DNA from 3 places in the Pseudomonas sp. B21-028 genome. Region 1 is predicted to be linked to each of the others. Evidence: predicted binding sites of a transcription regulator. Region 1 holds the regulator's gene; each other region holds the start of a gene.
The links. The regulator sigma-54, encoded in region 1, starts transcription at its own class of promoters, with help from an activator protein. The targets are predictions, from matches to a motif close to ANTGGCATNNANNTTGCTNT.
Positions count from the first base shown of each region.

Region 2: the regulator sigma-54 is predicted to act here: its motif matches at 3,001-3,020, upstream of LOY35_RS23865 (pilin).
Region 3: the regulator sigma-54 is predicted to act here: its motif matches at 1,399-1,418, upstream of LOY35_RS15975 (circularly permuted type 2 ATP-grasp protein).

Region 1 covers NZ_CP087184.1:998,641-1,004,500, forward strand. Annotated here, with positions in the region: gene pmbA (metalloprotease PmbA) at 1-390, shown strand, start outside; gene LOY35_RS04280 (HPr family phosphocarrier protein) at 565-840, opposite strand; gene rapZ (RNase adapter RapZ) at 856-1,713, opposite strand; gene ptsN (PTS IIA-like nitrogen regulatory protein PtsN) at 1,716-2,180, opposite strand; gene hpf (ribosome hibernation-promoting factor, HPF/YfiA family) at 2,193-2,501, opposite strand; gene LOY35_RS04300 (RNA polymerase factor sigma-54) at 2,579-4,075, opposite strand; gene lptB (LPS export ABC transporter ATP-binding protein) at 4,295-5,020, opposite strand; gene lptA (lipopolysaccharide transport periplasmic protein LptA) at 5,020-5,565, opposite strand; gene lptC (LPS export ABC transporter periplasmic protein LptC) at 5,552-5,860, opposite strand, start outside.
Region 2 covers NZ_CP087184.1:5,519,788-5,525,647, forward strand. Annotated here, with positions in the region: gene LOY35_RS23850 (DUF748 domain-containing protein) at 1-1,240, shown strand, start outside; gene LOY35_RS23855 (DUF2845 domain-containing protein) at 1,242-1,538, shown strand; gene LOY35_RS23860 (BON domain-containing protein) at 1,836-2,189, opposite strand; gene LOY35_RS23865 (pilin) at 2,545-2,955, opposite strand; gene pilB (type IV-A pilus assembly ATPase PilB) at 3,179-4,879, shown strand; gene LOY35_RS23875 (type II secretion system F family protein) at 4,882-5,860, shown strand, end outside.
Region 3 covers NZ_CP087184.1:3,680,805-3,686,664, reverse strand. Annotated here, with positions in the region: gene LOY35_RS15985 (type I polyketide synthase) at 1-41, shown strand, start outside; gene LOY35_RS15980 (glycine betaine ABC transporter substrate-binding protein) at 52-1,083, shown strand; gene LOY35_RS15975 (circularly permuted type 2 ATP-grasp protein) at 1,641-3,050, shown strand; gene LOY35_RS15970 (alpha-E domain-containing protein) at 3,054-4,004, shown strand; gene LOY35_RS15965 (transglutaminase family protein) at 4,001-4,798, shown strand; gene LOY35_RS15960 (GNAT family N-acetyltransferase) at 5,362-5,859, shown strand.

The DNA of each region.
Region 1 (5,860 bases):
GGGGAGCTGGTGTCCTATATCCTCGGCACCTATTCGGGCCGCAAACTCGGCATGCCGAGCACCGCCAATGCCGGTGGCGTGCACAACCTGTTCGTGACCCATGGCGAAGAGGACCAGGCGGCCTTGCTGCGGCGGATGGGAAGAGGATTGCTGGTGACCGAGCTGATGGGTCATGGCCTGAACATGGTGACCGGCGATTACTCCCGGGGTGCGGCCGGGTTCTGGGTCGAAAATGGCGAGATTCAATTCCCGGTCCAGGAAGTGACCATTGCCGGCAACATGCGCGACATGTTCAAGCAGATCGTGGCGGTGGGCAATGACCTGGAGCTGCGCAGCAACATCCGCACCGGTTCGGTGCTGATCGAGCGGATGACGGTGGCGGGTAGCTGACCTCGTCGCAATAAAAAAGGCGCGGCATCCCTAATGGGTGACGCGCCTTTTTTGTACCCGCAGAAAACCTGTGGCGAGGGGATTTATCCCCGTTGGGGTGCGTAGCGCCCCCTAAATAGGGCTGCTTCGCAGCCCAGCGGGGATAAATCCCCTCGCCACGACAGCCCTGCGGTGTCAGCCACCTTCATCGAAGTAGTTGTTGATCAGGACCACCAGCGCATCCATCGCCTCCTGCTCCTGCTCGCCTTGGGTTTCCAGGTAGATCTTGGTGCCCTTACCCGCAGCGAGCATCATCATTGCCATGATGCTCTTGCCGTCGACCGTGGCGTCCTTCGTACGGCCAACGCGGATGGTCGTCTCCTTGAACTGACCGGCCACGCCGACAAACTTGGCTGAAGCCCGGGCGTGCAAGCCCAGCTTGTTGATGATTTCAATTTCCCGAGCAGGCATCGCGATGTGGATCCTTTAGCTGAGGTCGCGGTGGCGAACCTGGACGTTCTTCAGGGATTGTTGCAGGAGTTGGCCCAGGCGCTCGGTCAGGTAGACGGAGCGGTGATGACCACCGGTACAGCCGATGGCAATCGTGACATAGGCGCGGTTGCTGGCGGCAAACCGGGGCAGCCATTTAAGCAAGTAGCCGGAGATGTCCTGGAACATCTCCTCGACATCCGGTTGGGCAGCCAGGTAGTCGATCACCGGCTGGTCGAGCCCGGATTGCTCGCGCAGCTCCGGTTTCCAATAAGGGTTGGGCAGGCAACGGACATCGAACACCAGGTCGGCATCTACCGGCATGCCACGCTTGAAGCCGAACGACTCCACCAGGAACGCCGTGCCTGGCTCCGGCTGGTTCAGCAGGCGCAACTTGATGGTGTCGCGCAACTGATACAGGTTCAGGTTCGTGGTGTTGACCTTAAGGTCCGCCAGGTCGGCGATCGGCCCGAGCAACTGGCTTTCGTCTTCGATGGCTTCGGCCAGCGAGCGGTTGGCATTGCTCAGCGGGTGGCGCCGCCGGGTTTCGGAGAAGCGCTTGAGCAGCGTTTCGTCATCGGCATCCAGGTACAGCACATCGCACTGGATATGCCGGTTGCGTACTTCCTCGAGCAGTTCGGGGAAACGCGACAGGTGGCTCGGCAGGTTGCGTGCGTCGATGGAGACCGCTACCAGCGGTTGCGCCAGCTCGGTGTGGATCAACGCCCGTTCGGCCAACTCCGGCAGCAGGCCGGCCGGCAGGTTGTCGATGCAATAATAGCCGCTGTCCTCAAGCACATTGAGCGCCGTGCTTTTACCGGAGCCGGAGCGACCGCTGACGATGATCAGGCGCATGATTAATGACCGTTCTGCTCGTCCAGGACGACCTGATACAAGGCTTGGTTACTCGGTGCGCTGCGCAGTTTTTCGCGCACTTCCTTGCGGTCCAGCATGCTGGCGATCTGGCGCAGCAGCTCAAGATGCGCATCGGTCGCCGCTTCCGGAACCAGCAGTACGAACAGCAGGTCGACCGGTGCGCCGTCGATGGCGTCGAAATCTATGGCGGCTTCAAGGTGCAACAGCGCGCTGATGGGCGTGGTGCATCCCTTGAGGCGACAGTGGGGAATGGCGATGCCGTTGCCAAAACCGGTGGAACCGAGTTTTTCACGGGCAACCAGGGCCTCGAAGACGTCCTGCATTTCCAGATCCGGCACTTCGCGGTGGATCAGGTTGGCGATTTGTTCGAGGGCTTTCTTTTTACTGCCGCCCGGCGCGTTCACCATGGAACGGCCGGGGGTCAGGATGGTTTCTAGTCGGATCATGGATTGGGGGGGTTAACGACCGGTAGCGCCCTGGAGGAGGCTCTGGGTCTTTTCCTTATGCTTTTTGAGTTGGCGATCCAGCTTGTCGGTCAGCAGGTCAATCGCGGCATACATGTCTGTGTGCTCCGCGTTGGCAACCACCTCTCCGCCGGGAATATGCAGCGTGGCTTCGATTTTCTGCAGCAGCTTCTCGACGTTCATCGTGACCTGCACGTTGGTGATCTTGTCGAAATGCCTTTCCAATCGGTCGAGTTTTTCGCCGATGTAGGTACGCAGGGGTTCGGTCACTTCCAGTTGGTGTCCACTGATGTTGACTTGCATACAGCTTCTCCTTCGTTGCCAGTGCATAAAGCGGCAGGCAGAAATGCCTGCCACTGGAACGCTGTGGCGTGGCCTTGTTACATCAACCGCTTGCGTTCGCTCGAAGGCGCGATCCCGAGGGATTCACGATACTTGGCGACGGTACGGCGGGCCACCTGAATGCCTTGTGCCTCCAGTAAACCAGCGATCTTGCTGTCACTCAACGGCTTTTTCTGATTTTCCGCGGCCACCAGTTTCTTGATGATCGCGCGGATGGCCGTGGAAGAGCATTCGCCGCCTTCGGAGGTGCTGACGTGGCTGGAGAAAAAATATTTCAATTCGTAGATACCCCGTGGGGTATGCATGAATTTCTGTGTGGTCACCCGGGAGATTGTCGATTCGTGCATGCCCACTGCCTCGGCAATGTCATGCAGGACCAACGGTTTCATCGCTTCGTCGCCGTAGTCCAGGAAACCGCGTTGATGTTCGACGATCTGGGTGGCAACTTTCATCAGGGTTTCGTTGCGACTCTGCAGGCTCTTGATGAACCAGCGCGCTTCCTGCAACTGGTTGCGCATGAAAGTGTTGTCGGCGCTGGTGTCGGCGCGTCTTACAAAGCCCGCGTATTGGGCGTTGACCCGTAGCTTGGGTACCGATTCCTGGTTCAACTCCACCAGCCAGCGATCGTTGTGCTTGCGCACGATCACGTCGGGAACCACGTACTCGGGCTCGGTGGCCTCGATCTGTGAGCCTGGGCGTGGGTTGAGGCTCTGGACCAGTTCGATCACCTGGCGCAGCTCATCTTCCTTGAGCTTCATGCGGCGCATCAGCTGGCTGTAGTCGCGGCCGCCCAGCAGATCGATATAGTCGGTGACCAGTCGCTTGGCTTCGGCCAGCCACGGCGTCTTGGCGGGCAGTTGGCGTAGCTGCAGCAGCAGGCACTCACCCAGGTTGCGGGCGCCGATGCCGGCCGGTTCGAACTGCTGGATACGGTGCAGGACGGCTTCGATCTCGTCCAGCTCGATGTCCAGCTCCGGATCGAAGGCTTCGAGGATTTCCTCGAGGGTTTCGTCCAGGTAGCCCTGGTTGTTGATGCAGTCGATCAGGGTCACGGCGATCAGGCGATCGGTGTCGGACATCGGTGCCAGGTTCAACTGCCACAGCAGGTGGCTTTGCAGGCTTTCACCGGCGGAGGTGCGGGTGGTGAAGTCCCACTCGTCATCGTCGCTGCTCGGCAGGCTGCTGGCGCTGGTCTGGTAGACGTCTTCCCAGGCCGTGTCCACGGGCAGGTCATTGGGGATGCGTTCGGCCCACTCGCCATCCTCGAGGTTATCCACCGTCGGGGCGGCTTCCTCCTGGTAGGACGGTTCCTGGATCTCGGTATTGGGTTTCTGCTCGACGTTGTCGGCCAGCGGATCGGTGTTGTCGAAGTCGTCGCCTTCTTCCTGGCGTTCGAGCATCGGATTGGATTCCAGGGCCTCCTGGATTTCCTGTTGCAGGTCCAGGGTCGACAATTGGAGCAGGCGGATGGCCTGTTGCAGCTGCGGTGTCATCGTCAGCTGCTGGCCCATTCTCAAGACTAGCGATGGTTTCATGGCAGGGGCTTAACACCTTATTCGCCGGCGCACATGCGCCATCCACTACAAGGGCGCCGGAGCGCCAAACCTTAAGCAAATTATATGCCTGAAACTGAAGTGTTTGCCTAGGGGAAGTTCTCAATTAGTTTCCCCATGATAGGGGATTCACTGAGAACATCCCGAGGCGCTGCGCGGTTAAACCAGCGGCGCCGGGACAATTTGCCAGACACTTCGCGCTTACAGGCGGAACTCATGGCCCAGATACACTTCCTTGACCAGTTCGTTGGCCAGGATGGTGGCGGAGTCACCTTCGGCGATCAATTGGCCGTCATTGACGATGTAGGCGGTTTCGCAGATGTCCAGCGTCTCGCGCACGTTGTGGTCGGTGATCAGCACGCCGATCCCCTTGGCCTTGAGATGGTGGATGATCTGCTTGATGTCGCCCACCGAAATCGGGTCCACGCCGGCGAACGGTTCGTCGAGCAGGATGAATTTCGGTGCGGTAGCCAGGGCGCGGGCAATTTCCACCCGGCGCCGTTCGCCACCGGACAGGCTCATACCCAGGTTGTCGCGGATGTGGCTGATGTGGAACTCCTGCAACAGGCTTTCCAGCTCCTGGCGACGACCGGCCTTGTCGAGTTCCTTGCGGGTTTCGAGAATCGCCATGATGTTGTCGGCGACCGACAGTTTGCGGAAGATCGACGCTTCTTGTGGCAAATAGCCGATGCCGGCCTTTGCCCGACCGTGCATCGGCTGGTGGCTGACGTCCAGGTCGTCGATCAGGATGCGGCCCTGATCGGCCTGGACCAGGCCGACGATCATGTAGAAACAGGTGGTCTTGCCCGCGCCGTTGGGGCCGAGCAGGCCAACGATCTGCCCGCTGTCGATGGACAGGCTGACATCGCGCACGACCTGACGGCTTTTGTAGCTCTTGGCCAGGTGCTGAGCTTTCAGAGTTGCCATTACTGGGGCCTTTGCTCGGTTTTCTTTTTCGGCTGGATGACCATGTCGATCCGTGGACGCTGCTCGGTCACCTTGTTGCCGGTGGCGCGGCCGGCGCTGGCGAGTTTCTTGTTCGTGTCGTAGACGATTTTCTCGCCCTGGGTGACGTTGTTGTCCTTGTCGATGACCTTGGCGCGATCGATCAGCACGACGCGGTCCTGGGACGCGTGATACTGGATGGTCACGCCGTAGCCCTGCACGGGCTTGGTGTCGCCGGCCGTTTGCAACTGCTCGAAATAGGCCAGGTTGCCCACCGAGGTCACCACGTCGATATCGCCGGACTGGGTGCGGGTGATGGTCACGGTATTGCCGGTGACCTTCATCGAGCCCTGGGTGATGATCACGTCGCCCCTATAGGTGGCGATACCGTTCTTGTCGTCCAGTTGGGCGTCGTCGGCCTGGATGCGGATAGGCTGGTCGCGGTCGTTGGGAAGAGACCAGGCGCTCGCGCTTCCCAGTGCTGCGCCCAGACTGAGCAAAATAGGGAGGGTTTTAGCGAGCTTCATACTGTCCTCTTACGTTCGATAGCAGGTGTATCCTGCTTTCCTTCAGATACGCTTTCATTCCCGTGCCGGTCGATACACCACCGGCGCCGTCGATTCTAACGGGTTGCTCGGTCTGCGCATATTGTCGCTGCGGGAACACGGTCATGCGAGTGCTGGTGATGATCGTCGTGCGGTTCTTCTCATCGGTTCGTGCGACGCGTACCGAGTCGATCAGTTCCACTTCGGTGCCGCCGGAATTGACTTCGGCGCGCTTGCTCTGCACGTGCCACGGGAATTCCGTGCCACGGAACATGTT
Region 2 (5,860 bases), 2.0 Mb from region 1:
GAGCACCACGGCAAAACCGGCTTCTCAAGAGAAGCCGCTGGGTATCCGCATTGGCGCGATTGCCATCAACGACGGTTCGGCCAACTTCGCCGACTTCAGCCTGACGCCGAATTTCGCCACCGCCATCCAGCAGCTCAACGGTCAGATCGGCACCATCGACAGCCGCCAGGCCAAACCGGCCAGCGTGGACGTCAAGGGCAAGGTCGACCGCTATGCGCCGGTAACGATCAAGGGCGCACTCAACCCTTTCAATCCGATGGAAAGCCTCGATATCGCCACCAGCTTCAAACGGGTGGAGCTGACGACGCTGACGCCCTACTCCGGCAAATTCGCCGGCTATCGCATCCGCAAGGGCCGACTCAATCTCGACCTGCATTACCGGATCACCAAGGGTCAGCTCCAGGCCGAGAACAAGGTGGTGGTCGAGCAACTGCAACTGGGGGAAAAGGTCGACAGCCCGGACGCCGTGAGCCTGCCGCTGAAACTGGCCGTCGCGCTGCTGAAGGATTCCGAGGGCAGGATATCCATCGAGTTGCCGGTGTCCGGCAACCTCAACGACCCGCAATTCAGTGTGATGCCGATTGTCTGGCAGACCCTGCGCAACCTGGTGGTGCGAGCGGCCCAGGCGCCGTTCAAACTCATCGGCGGGCTGGTGGCCGGCGGTGGCTCGGAAGACCTGGGCAATGTTGCGTTCGCAGCCGGCTCCAGCGACCTGAGCCCGGAAAGCGAAGGCGTGCTGCTCAAGCTCTCCGAGGCGCTGGCCAAGCGTCCGGAGCTGCGCCTGGAAATCGAAGGCACCGCCGCCGAGAGCAGCGACGGGCCGCTGCTGGCCAGTCAGCGCCTGGAGCGCGAGTACCAGTACAACTACTACAAGATGCTGCAACGCCGGGGCGACAAGGTTCCAGCCAAGGCTTCGCTGCTGCAGGTACCGGAGGATGAAAAGGCCCCGCTGCTGGAAGGCATCTACCGAACCCGTCTCAAGACCCAGCCGCCGGCCGAATGGACACAACTGGATAAAAAAGCCCGCATCGAAAAACTGCGTGAAGGCGTCATCAAGTTCTGGAGCGGCAGCGACGTATTGCTGCGCGAGCTGGGCCAGGAACGGGCCAGCAGCATCAAGGACTTCCTGGTGGACAAGGGCCAACTGGCCGATGACCGGGTGTATTTCATCGACGCCAGCCTCGGCCAGGCCGAAAGCGACGGGCGTGTGATCACTCCTCTGCATCTGGATGCCGAATAGGATGAAGCGTCTCTACTGGCTCGGCCTGGGCTTACTGCTCATCACCCCGTACGCATCGGCTGCCGACACATTGCGTTGCGGCAGCCAGTTGATCAGTGTGGGCGACCGTTCGAGCGAAGTGCTGCAAAAGTGCGGGCAACCGGTGGCGCGGGACGATCTGGGCTACAAACGCAGCGTCAATCGCCGGGAGGAATATCCGGTAGAGGAGTGGACCTACGGCCCCAACAGCGGCATGTATCAGTTCTTGCGCTTCGAGGGTAATCGGTTGGTGCAGATCACCAGCCGGCGTGGGCACTGAAGCTGGCAATGACTCCGCCATCGCGAGCAGGCTCGCTCCCACGGGATCGGCGCCGACCGTACACTTTTGGAACAACCCAGAACCAATGTGGGAGCGAGCCTGCTCGCGATGGCGGTAGACGAGCCAACACAAGTGCCGACTGACTTTCACCCAAAATAAAACAGGCCCCCGGCAAATGCCGAGGGCCTGTGGCGGCCACGTCCCTGTGGCCTTTCGCATGAACTCCAAAGCAACGGCAAACGTATGACACAGCCCGTTTGCCGCGCCCTCTCCCAGTCCAGGCGAGAAGTCTTGGCCTTATTCGGCCTTCAGGCCATCAGCCGATACGGCTTTGACGCCTTTGATTTTCTTGGCGATTGCTACGGCGGTGGTCTTTTGAGCGTCGGTAATGGCTACGGTTGAAGACAGGGATACGACGCCTTTGTTGGTTTCAACCTTGATGTCAGAACCTGGGATACCTTTTTCGGTAATCAGATCAGCTTTGACCTTGGTGGTGATCCAGGTGTCCTTGGTTTCTTCCTTGGCTTTAGTCACTTCACCAGCAGCCAACATCATCGGAGCCTGGGTCGCTTGAGCAGTCTCGGCAAATGCGTTAGCCATGGTCAAGGTCAGTGCGGCAGCAGTAGCGGCAGTGATAGCGAACTTCTTCATACGAGTAACTCCTGTTTTTCTCAGAAACTGCCGGAGGTGTATCCCGGCAGGGTTATCAGGAGTAGTGCGAAGGGTGTGCCAGTTTTTAGGCGTTCATTAATTCCTTTTAAATCAGACAGTTAACCGAAACGGCAACTTTCAAAATCATGCAAAATGCAATGAGCTGTTGATTTAGGACATGCAAGTTGCGGGTTTTGGGTCTCTCTAAGCTTATGAAATAAGGAGATTTTTTTGTGACGAGGGGAACTGGGCTTATTCCCGCTGGCCTAGTTGCCGCCCAGCGCGCAGAGGTCCTTATTATGGAGTTGCTACGCAGCCCAGCAGGAGTACGCTCCCTCGTCACAGACTGTTCGCCTTATACGCCCGGGCACCCTTTAGGGGCGAATTCCTTAGCCGCGGTGGTAGCACAAGTCCACACGCCGTTCCCATCACGAGTAAGAGTAATTGTTTTGCCCAGTACCGGGCCGGGAGCATTGAGCAGGGTGCAGCCAATGCTACCCTTGCCGGTAGTGGCGGAGCCTGAAGCGGTCATGGTGCAATTGCCGGTTGTTGCCGTTCCACCGATGGTCTCCAAGCTTGGATCAGTACCCTGGTTGATCATATCCTCGAACGGCACCTTCAACGCGGTCGCTTCCGCCACCGCCGCCGTTACCTTGGCCCGCGCCTGATACTTGGAATATTGCGGCAACGCAAACGTCGCCAGAATGCCGATGATCGCCACGACGATCAGCAGCTCGATCAGGGTAAAACCATTCTGCTTGCTCATAGACATCTCCATTACATGAGGCGAAATCTCATGGTTGGAGGGGGCGTTGCACGGCACATGCCAACCCCTCCAGCCCAGCCAGCAAGGGGCCTAAGCCCACAGACGCCCTACGTCCTACTCCAACATCCGCACTATCTGACGTTTTTTGTCACCTGGCCCCGCTGGTTTGGCGTCGATGCTTGACTAGGCTATAAGTCATGAACTGTCAGCAGTCGGTATCCCCATGAATGACATCGCCCTCAGCGGCCTGACCAAGCAACTGGTGCTGGCCGAGCTGATCACCGAACAAAGCGCGCAGCAGGCGCAGCAGCAAGCCCAACGCAACCGCATGCCCCTGGTCAGCTACCTGGTGCAGAACAAACTGGTCCAGAGTCGCCAGGTTGCGGAAATCGCCTCGGAGCATTTCGGCGTCGCCCTGCTGGACCTCAACAGCCTGGACAAGGAAAGCCAGCCCACCGGCCTGGTCAGTGAAAAACTGGTCCGGCAACACCATGCCCTGCCGCTGTGGCGGCGCGGCAACAAGCTGTTCGTGGGAATCTCCGACCCCACCAACCACCAGGCCATCAACGACATCCAGTTCAGTACCGGCCTGACCGCCGAGGCCATCCTGGTGGAGGACGACAAACTCAGCGATGCCATCGAGAAGTTTTTCGAGTCCAGCACCACGGGCCTGGAAGGCATGGGTGATGTCGACCTCGATGGCCTGGACATCGAGTCGGACGACGATCGCAAGCAGGACGCCATTACCGGCCAGGATACCGACGACGCGCCGGTGGTGCGGTTCGTCAACAAGATGCTGCTGGACGCGATCAAGGGCGGTTCTTCCGACCTGCACTTCGAACCCTATGAAAAATCCTACCGGGTGCGTGTGCGCACCGATGGCATGCTGCGGGAAGTGGCCAGGCCGCCGACCCAACTGGCCAGCCGCATCGCCGCGCGCCTGAAGGTCATGGCCAGCCTGGATATTTCCGAGCGGCGCAAGCCGCAGGACGGCCGGTTGAAAATGCGCCTGTCGAAAACCAAGTCCATCGACTTCCGGGTCAATACCCTGCCCACGCTCTGGGGCGAAAAAGTAGTGATCCGGATCCTCGACCCTTCCAGTGCGCAAATGGGCATCGATGCCCTGGGCTACGAACCGGATCAGAAGGAGCTCTACCTCGCGGCCCTCAAGCAACCACAAGGGCTGATCCTGGTGACCGGGCCAACCGGCTCGGGCAAGACTGTCTCGCTCTACACCGGCTTGAATATCCTCAATACCGTGGACATCAACATCTCCACCGCCGAAGACCCGGTGGAAATCAACATGGAAGGCATCAACCAGGTCAACGTGACCCCGCGTCAGGGACTGGACTTTGCCCAGGCCCTGCGCTCGTTCCTGCGCCAGGACCCGGACGTGATCATGGTGGGTGAGATCCGCGACCTGGAAACGGCGGAAATCGCCATCAAGGCGGCCCAGACCGGGCACATGGTGCTCTCCACCCTGCACACCAACAGCGCCGCCGAAACCCTGATCCGCTTGCAGAACATGGGCATCCCCGGCTTCAACATCGCCACGGCGGTCCACTTGATCATCGCCCAGCGCCTGGCGCGAAAACTGTGCAGCCAATGCAAGAAAGCCACGGAGATTCCCGAGGAGACCCTGCTCAAGGAAGGCTTCCCCAAGGAACGCATCGGCTCATTCACGATCTATGAGCCGGTCGGTTGCGAACAGTGCAACAGTGGCTACAAAGGACGCGTGGGGGTTTACGAAGTGGTGAAAAATACGCCCGAACTGCAACGGCTGATCATGGCCGAAGGCAATTCCCTGGAAATCGACCTGCAAATGCGCAAAGACGGTTTCAATGACCTGCGCACTTCAGGGCTGCTCAAAGTGATGCAAGGCGTGACCAGCCTGGAAGAAATCAACCGGGTCACCAAGGACTGAACATGGCGGTCAAGGCAGTAAAAACCGATACCTACACCTGGGAAGGCAAAGACCGCAAAGGCACGAAGATGTCCGGCGAGCTGACCGGCCAGAGCCCGGCGCTGGTCAAGGCGCAATTGCGCAAACAAGGCATCAACCCGGAAAAGGTACGCAAGAAATCCACGTCGATATTCAGTAAGGGTAAACGCATCAAGCCGCTGGATATCGCCCTCTTCACCCGCCAGATGGCGACGATGCTCAAGGCCGGTGTCCCCCTGCTGCAAGCCTTCGACATCATTGGCGAGGGCTTCGACAATGCCAACATGCGCAAGCTGGTGGACGAGGTGAAACAGGAGGTCGCCGCCGGCAACAGTTTCGCCGCGTCGTTGCGCAAGTGCCCGCAATACTTCGATGAGCTGTACTGCAACCTGGTCGACGCGGGTGAACAGGCCGGCGCCCTGGACACCCTGCTGGACCGGGTCGCGACCTACAAGGAAAAGAGCGAGGCCCTCAAGGCCAAGATCAAGAAAGCCATGACCTATCCGGCGGCCGTTGTAGTCGTCGCGGCAGTGGTCACCGGTATTCTGCTGGTCAAAGTGGTGCCGCAATTCGAATCGGTATTCTCCGGGTTCGGGGCACAATTACCTGCGTTCACGCTGATGGTCATCGGTCTGTCGGAGTTCATGCAAGAGTCGTGGTGGCTGCTGCTCGGCGCAGTGGCGGGCGCATTCTTTGGCGTGAAGTATGCGCTCAAGCACTCCCAGGGCTTTCGTGACTGGCGCGATAAATGGCTGCTCAAACTGCCGCTGGTCGGCGCCCTGATGTACAAGTCCGCGGTAGCCCGCTACGCCCGGACGCTCTCCACCACCTTCGCCGCCGGTGTGCCACTGGTGGAGGCGCTGGACTCGGTCTCCGGCGCCACCGGCAACGTGGTGTTCAAACGTGCGGTCCAGCGCATCCGGCAAGATGTCTCGACCGGCATGCAGTTGAATTTTTCCATGC
Region 3 (5,860 bases), 2.7 Mb from region 1:
CCCCGGCGCCCCATCGCCCCGCAGAAAACGTTCACTCATAGGAGAGTTCAAATGCCTTCAATGTTCTTGCGTACTGTGCTGTGCTTCATCCTGAGCCTGACGTCCCACTGGGCTTTGGCGACATCTGACCCGCGTCCGATCCGGTTCTACGACGGTGGCTGGGAAAATATCCAGATCGACAATCATATCGCCATGTACATCCTCAAGCATGGATACGGTATGAACGTGGAATCCGTCAGCCTTGATATTGCGCAGATGCAGAATGCGATGGAGACCGGTGCCATCGATATCAATATGGAGGTGTTTACCTCGCTGATGCCACAGTGGGTCCAGGATCAGACGGCGAAGAAAACCATCCTCGATTTCGGCCCCACGTATGAACGTCTTACCCAGGCTTTCTATGTCCCCACCTACATGATCAAGGGCGATGCGGGGCGCGGCATCAAGCCGACGACCCCCGATCTGAAAAGCGTCGCCGATCTCCCCAGGTACGCCGAGGTCTTCAAGCAGGCATCGGGGTCGGGCAAGCCGACCTGGCTGAACTGCATCAGCAGTTGGGCGTGCCGGGAAATCAACCTGATTAAGATGGCCACCTACGGGATCGATAAAACGTTCACGCCAGTGGAGCTCAAGTCCGAGTCGGCACTCAATGCCGCGATCATCTCCGCTTACGAGAAAGGGCAGCCCTTCATGACGTACTACTGGGATCCGAGCCCCCTGATGGGTGAGTTGGCCCTTACGCGTCTGGAGGAGCCCGCCTACAGCGAAGCCTGCTGGGAAGCGATCAAGCAAAGCCTCGCCCAGTTCAAGGAAGGCGTTGGGAGCCGACAAGCCTGTGCCTATGCAGATATCCCGCTGAATAAATACACCTCAGCCAAGTTCGCCGAAGAGCATCCGAGCGTCATTCCTTTCCTGAAGTCGATGTTCGTGGGAACCGACACCATCCGGACCCTGGCAACCCGAATGGTCTCCAACAAGGAGACCCCCGAGCAAACGGCGCGCTATTACTTGCGTAACCACACCGCCGATTGGAAAGGGTGGGTGCCTGAGGATGTGTTCAAGAAAGTCTCCGAGACACTGTAGAAAAGGCATCAGGGACGGGTCGCAACGAAAAAAGGCATGCCGAGAGAATCGGTATGCCTTGTTGTTTGTGCCTGAGTGGGCAGGCAAGACATTCTCGTGACTCCCGTGCAGTGAGTAAAAATTTCCCCCTTTCAGGGCATTCACGCCCTGTTACCGGTCTTTGTGCACCTATTCGACCCGTTCCCGCGCTCTCCACGGGAAGCTGAAATAAAACGTTTCAGCTCTAGAGCCTGCTTTTGTCGCAAAAACGACAGCGAACTTCGCCTGATCGTAATTTTCGCGCTGTTTTTCCACCGGTTTTTTGCCGCTTCATGCTTAGGCATAGCCTTTGCTACGCTTCAACAACCCAAGCCAAACCACCGATGGCTTCAGACGGAGGAATTCATTACGCGGATTTAACAGGGGGCGCACGTCATCCAGACGCAAAGGCCACACCAGAGACGGATGTCTATCGAGGTGCCGAGAGAAAACAGGGCTCATTAGCGCAAGGCAAGGCCGGACCATTGGAATGACGAAGTAATAAGAAATGCCGTGTAGAACGCGGCTGGGAGTTGGCTATGCCCCGAGCTTTTTTTGATGAAATGTATGACGCCAAGGGTGACTGCCGCCCGCATTACCAAGCCTTCGCACGTTGGCTGGCGGACACGCCGGTCGAACTGCTCGAGCAGCGCCGACGCGAAGCCGACCTGCTGTTCCATCGAGCCGGGATCACCTTCACCTTGTACGGGGACGAGCAGGGCACCGAGCGGTTGATTCCCTTCGACATCATTCCCCGCAGCATCAAGGCCAGCGAATGGCAGAAGGTCGAGCAGGGCTGCATCCAGCGGGTCCAGGCGCTGAACATGTTCCTGGCCGACATCTATCACCAGCAGCACATCCTCAAGGAAGGGATCATTCCCGCCGAGCAGGTGCTGGCCAACGAGGGTTACCAGATTGCGATGCAGGGCCTGAACCTGCACCGGGGCATCTACGCCCATATCGCCGGTGTCGACCTGGTTCGAGACGGTGACGGCAGTTACTACGTGCTGGAAGACAATCTGCGCACGCCCAGCGGTGTCAGCTACATGCTCGAAGACCGCAAGATGATGATGCGTCTGTTCCCCGAACTCTTCGCCGCCCAACGGGTAGCCCCCATCGATCATTACCCGAACCTGTTGCTCGACACCCTCAAGAGCTCGAGCCCGCTGGATAACCCTACCGCGGTAGTCCTGACCCCGGGCCGCTTCAACAGCGCCTACTTCGAACATGCGTTCCTGGCTCGGGAAATGGGCGTGGAGCTGGTGGAGGGCGCCGATCTGTTCGTGCGCGACGACCATGTCTACATGCGCACGACGGCCGGTCCCAAGCAGGTGGATGTGATCTACCGGCGTCTCGACGACGCGTATCTCGACCCGCTGTCGTTCAATCCCGATTCGATGTTGGGTGTGCCAGGCCTGATTGCCGTCTACCGTGCCGGCAATGTGGTGCTGGCGAACGCGGTCGGTACCGGCGTCGCCGATGACAAGTCGATCTACCCTTACGTCGACGAGATGATTCGTTTCTACCTCACCGAAGAACCCATCCTGAAGAATGTCCCTACCTGGCAGTGCCGCAAGCCCCAGGAACTGTCCCATGTGCTGGCGAACCTGCCTGATCTGGTGGTCAAGGAAACCCAGGGCTCCGGCGGCTACGGCATGCTGGTGGGGCCAGCGGCCACCGCGGCGGAAATCGAAGACTTCCGTGCACGACTCAAGGCCCGTCCCGAGGCCTACATCGCTCAGCCGACCTTGAGCCTGTCCACGTGCCCGACCTTTGTCGAAAGTGGCATCGCGCCGCGCCATATCGACCTGCGGCCGTTCGTGCTGTCAGGCAAGGAAACCCGCCTCGTGCCGGGTGGCCTGACTCGCGTGGCACTGCGCGAAGGCTCGCTGGTGGTGAATTCGTCCCAGGGCGGCGGCACCAAGGACACTTGGGTAGTGGAGGATTAAGACATGCTTTCAAGAACCGCTTCGGACCTCTACTGGATGTCCCGCTACCTGGAGCGCGCAGAAAACCTGGCGCGTATGCTCGAAGTCAGTTACTCGCTGTCCCTGATGCCCCAGGCCGGGCGCAGCGACGGTCATGCCGAGCTGGCGATGTCGCTGCTGGCGGCCGGTACGCTGGATGACTACAACGCGCGTAATGGCGAACTCAACAGCGAGCAAATGCTGCATTTCTTCGCCCTGGATGAAACCAATCCCGGCAGTATCTACAGCTGCCTGCGGGCGGCGCGGACCAATGCCCATGCGGTGCGCGGACGCATCACCGCGGACATGTGGGAAAACATCAATGCCACCTGGCTGGAGATGCGCAACATCGCCAGCAATGGCCTGGGGCGCTACGGCATCAGTCATTTCTGCGAATGGGTCAAAGAGCGTTCGCATCTGTTCCGCGGCGCGACGTCGGGCACCATCATGCGCAACGATGCCTACTGTTTCATTCGCCTGGGGACGTTCATCGAGCGGGCAGACAATACCCTGCGCCTGTTGGATGCACGCTACGAAATGTTTGGCGAGGAGTCGGAAGAGGTCAGCGACAGTTCGGCGCGCGGTTATTACCAGTGGAGTGCCTTGCTGCGGGCGCTGTCGTCGTTCGAGGCGTTCAACGAGATCTACCGTAATGCGCCGAATGCCGAGCAGGTTTCGGAGATGTTGCTGCTGCGCGCCGATGTCCCGCGCTCGTTGCATGCCTGCATCGAGGAACTCGATCAGATCCTCGCCAGCCTGCCCGGCCACAACGGCCGTCCGGCCCAGCGCCTGGCCGCGGAACTGAATGCGCGCCTGCGGTATTCCGGGATCGATGAGATCCTGGCGTCGGGCCTGCACCTTTGGCTGACCGACCTCATCGACCAGATCCGTCATCTGGGCCAGACCGTTCACGAGTCCTATCTGGAGGTCGTATGAAACTGTCCATACGCCACGACACTACCTATCGCTATACCGATGAAGTCTGCACCAGCATCCAGTTCCTGCGCCTGACCCCGAAGGACAGCCAGCGCCAGCGCATCCTGCAATGGCATCTGGAATTGCCGCGACTGGTGCGCAGCCAGATCGACCCCTACGGCAACATCCTGCATGTGATGACCATGGACGAGCCCCACGGCGCCTTGGTGCTGACCGCTTATGGCGAGGTGGAAATCCACCAGGCGGTGGAGATGGAACCGGACCCGCAGTCGCCGCTGCCGTTCCTGCGCACGAGTCGTCTGACCCAGGCGGATGACGCGCTCAGCGCATTCGCCATGGAACAATGCGCAGGGCGACGCGATCGTGCGGCACTGGTCGATCTGATGGAGGGCCTTGCGGCGCGCATGCCCTATAGCCCGGGCACGACCGCTGTCAGCAGCACGGCCGCCGAGGCGTTTGCCGGTGGCGCGGGCGTCTGCCAGGATCATACCCATGCTTTCCTGGCCTGCGCGCGCAGCCTCGGTATTCCGGCGCGCTATGTCTCCGGTTACTTGTACACCGAAGATGAATCTCATCTGGCCAGCCATGCCTGGGCCGAAGCCTGGCTGGACGACGGCTGGTACAGCTTCGACGTGACCAACCGCCTGACCCGTCCCGACCGGCACCTGAAACTGGCGGTCGGCCTGGACTACCTCGACGCCTGCCCGGTACGCGGCATGCGCCGGGGCGGCGGGGCAGAACAGATGCACGCACGAGTGCAGGTGAACTCGATGGTGCAGGTGCAACATCAATAAGCCGGACATTCGCTGACGCTGAAGGCCTCATCGTCGGATCGCCGCCCGGAGCAGGCTCGCTCCCACAGGGTCTGGGGGTGTATGCAAAAACTGCGTCCATCCAAGTCCAGTGTGGGAATGGCGTCGTGCGCAATCCAGCGACCACCCGGATCCCCTGTGGGAGCGAGCCTGCTCGCGAAGCGGAGGGTCTGTCATGAAGATATTGAATGTTCCGACCCCATCGCGAGCAGGCTCGCTCCCACAGGGTCTGGGGTGTATGCAAAAACTGCGTACATCCAAGTCCAGTGTGGGAATGGTGTCGTGCGCAAATCCAGCGACCACTCGGATCCCCTGTGGGAGCGAGCCTGCTCGCGATAGCGGTGGGTCTGTCATGAAGGTATTGAATGTTCCGACCCCATCGCGAGCAGGCTCGCTCCCACAGGGTCTGGGGGTGTTTGCACATGCTGCGTCCATCCAAGTCCAATGTGGGAGCGGGCTTGCCCGCGATGGCGTCTGTACATTCGCTACCGGATGATCGTCGGTTTATAGTCGACGGCCATGTCACGTTTCCAGGAAGGAGCCGTATGTCCGAGCCCACGATCACCATTGCCCGTTTCACTGAAGCCCATCTCGACGCAGTTACCGCACTGTATAACGACCCGGCCGTTACCCGTCAGGTGCTACAGATGCCGTTCCAGTCCACCGAGGTCTGGCGCAAGCGTCTGGCGATGGACGATGAACGCCATGTGAAACTGGTCGCGCTGCATCAGGGCACTGTCATTGGCAACCTGGGGCTGGAGCAGTACTCGCGTGTCCGTCGTGCCCACTGCGGTAGCCTCGGTATGGGCGTTGCCGTCGCCTGGCAAGGCAAGGGCGTGGGCTCGATGCTGCTGGCCGCCGCGTTGGAGGTGGCGGACAACTGGATGAACCTGCGACGGGTCGAGCTGACGGTATACGCCGACAACGAGGCCGCTGTCGGGCTGTACCGTAAATTCGGCTTCGAGACGGAAGGCCTGATGCGTGACTATGCGGTGCGTGACGGGCGCTGGGTTGACACCCTCGCCATGGCGCGGCTCCGTTGAG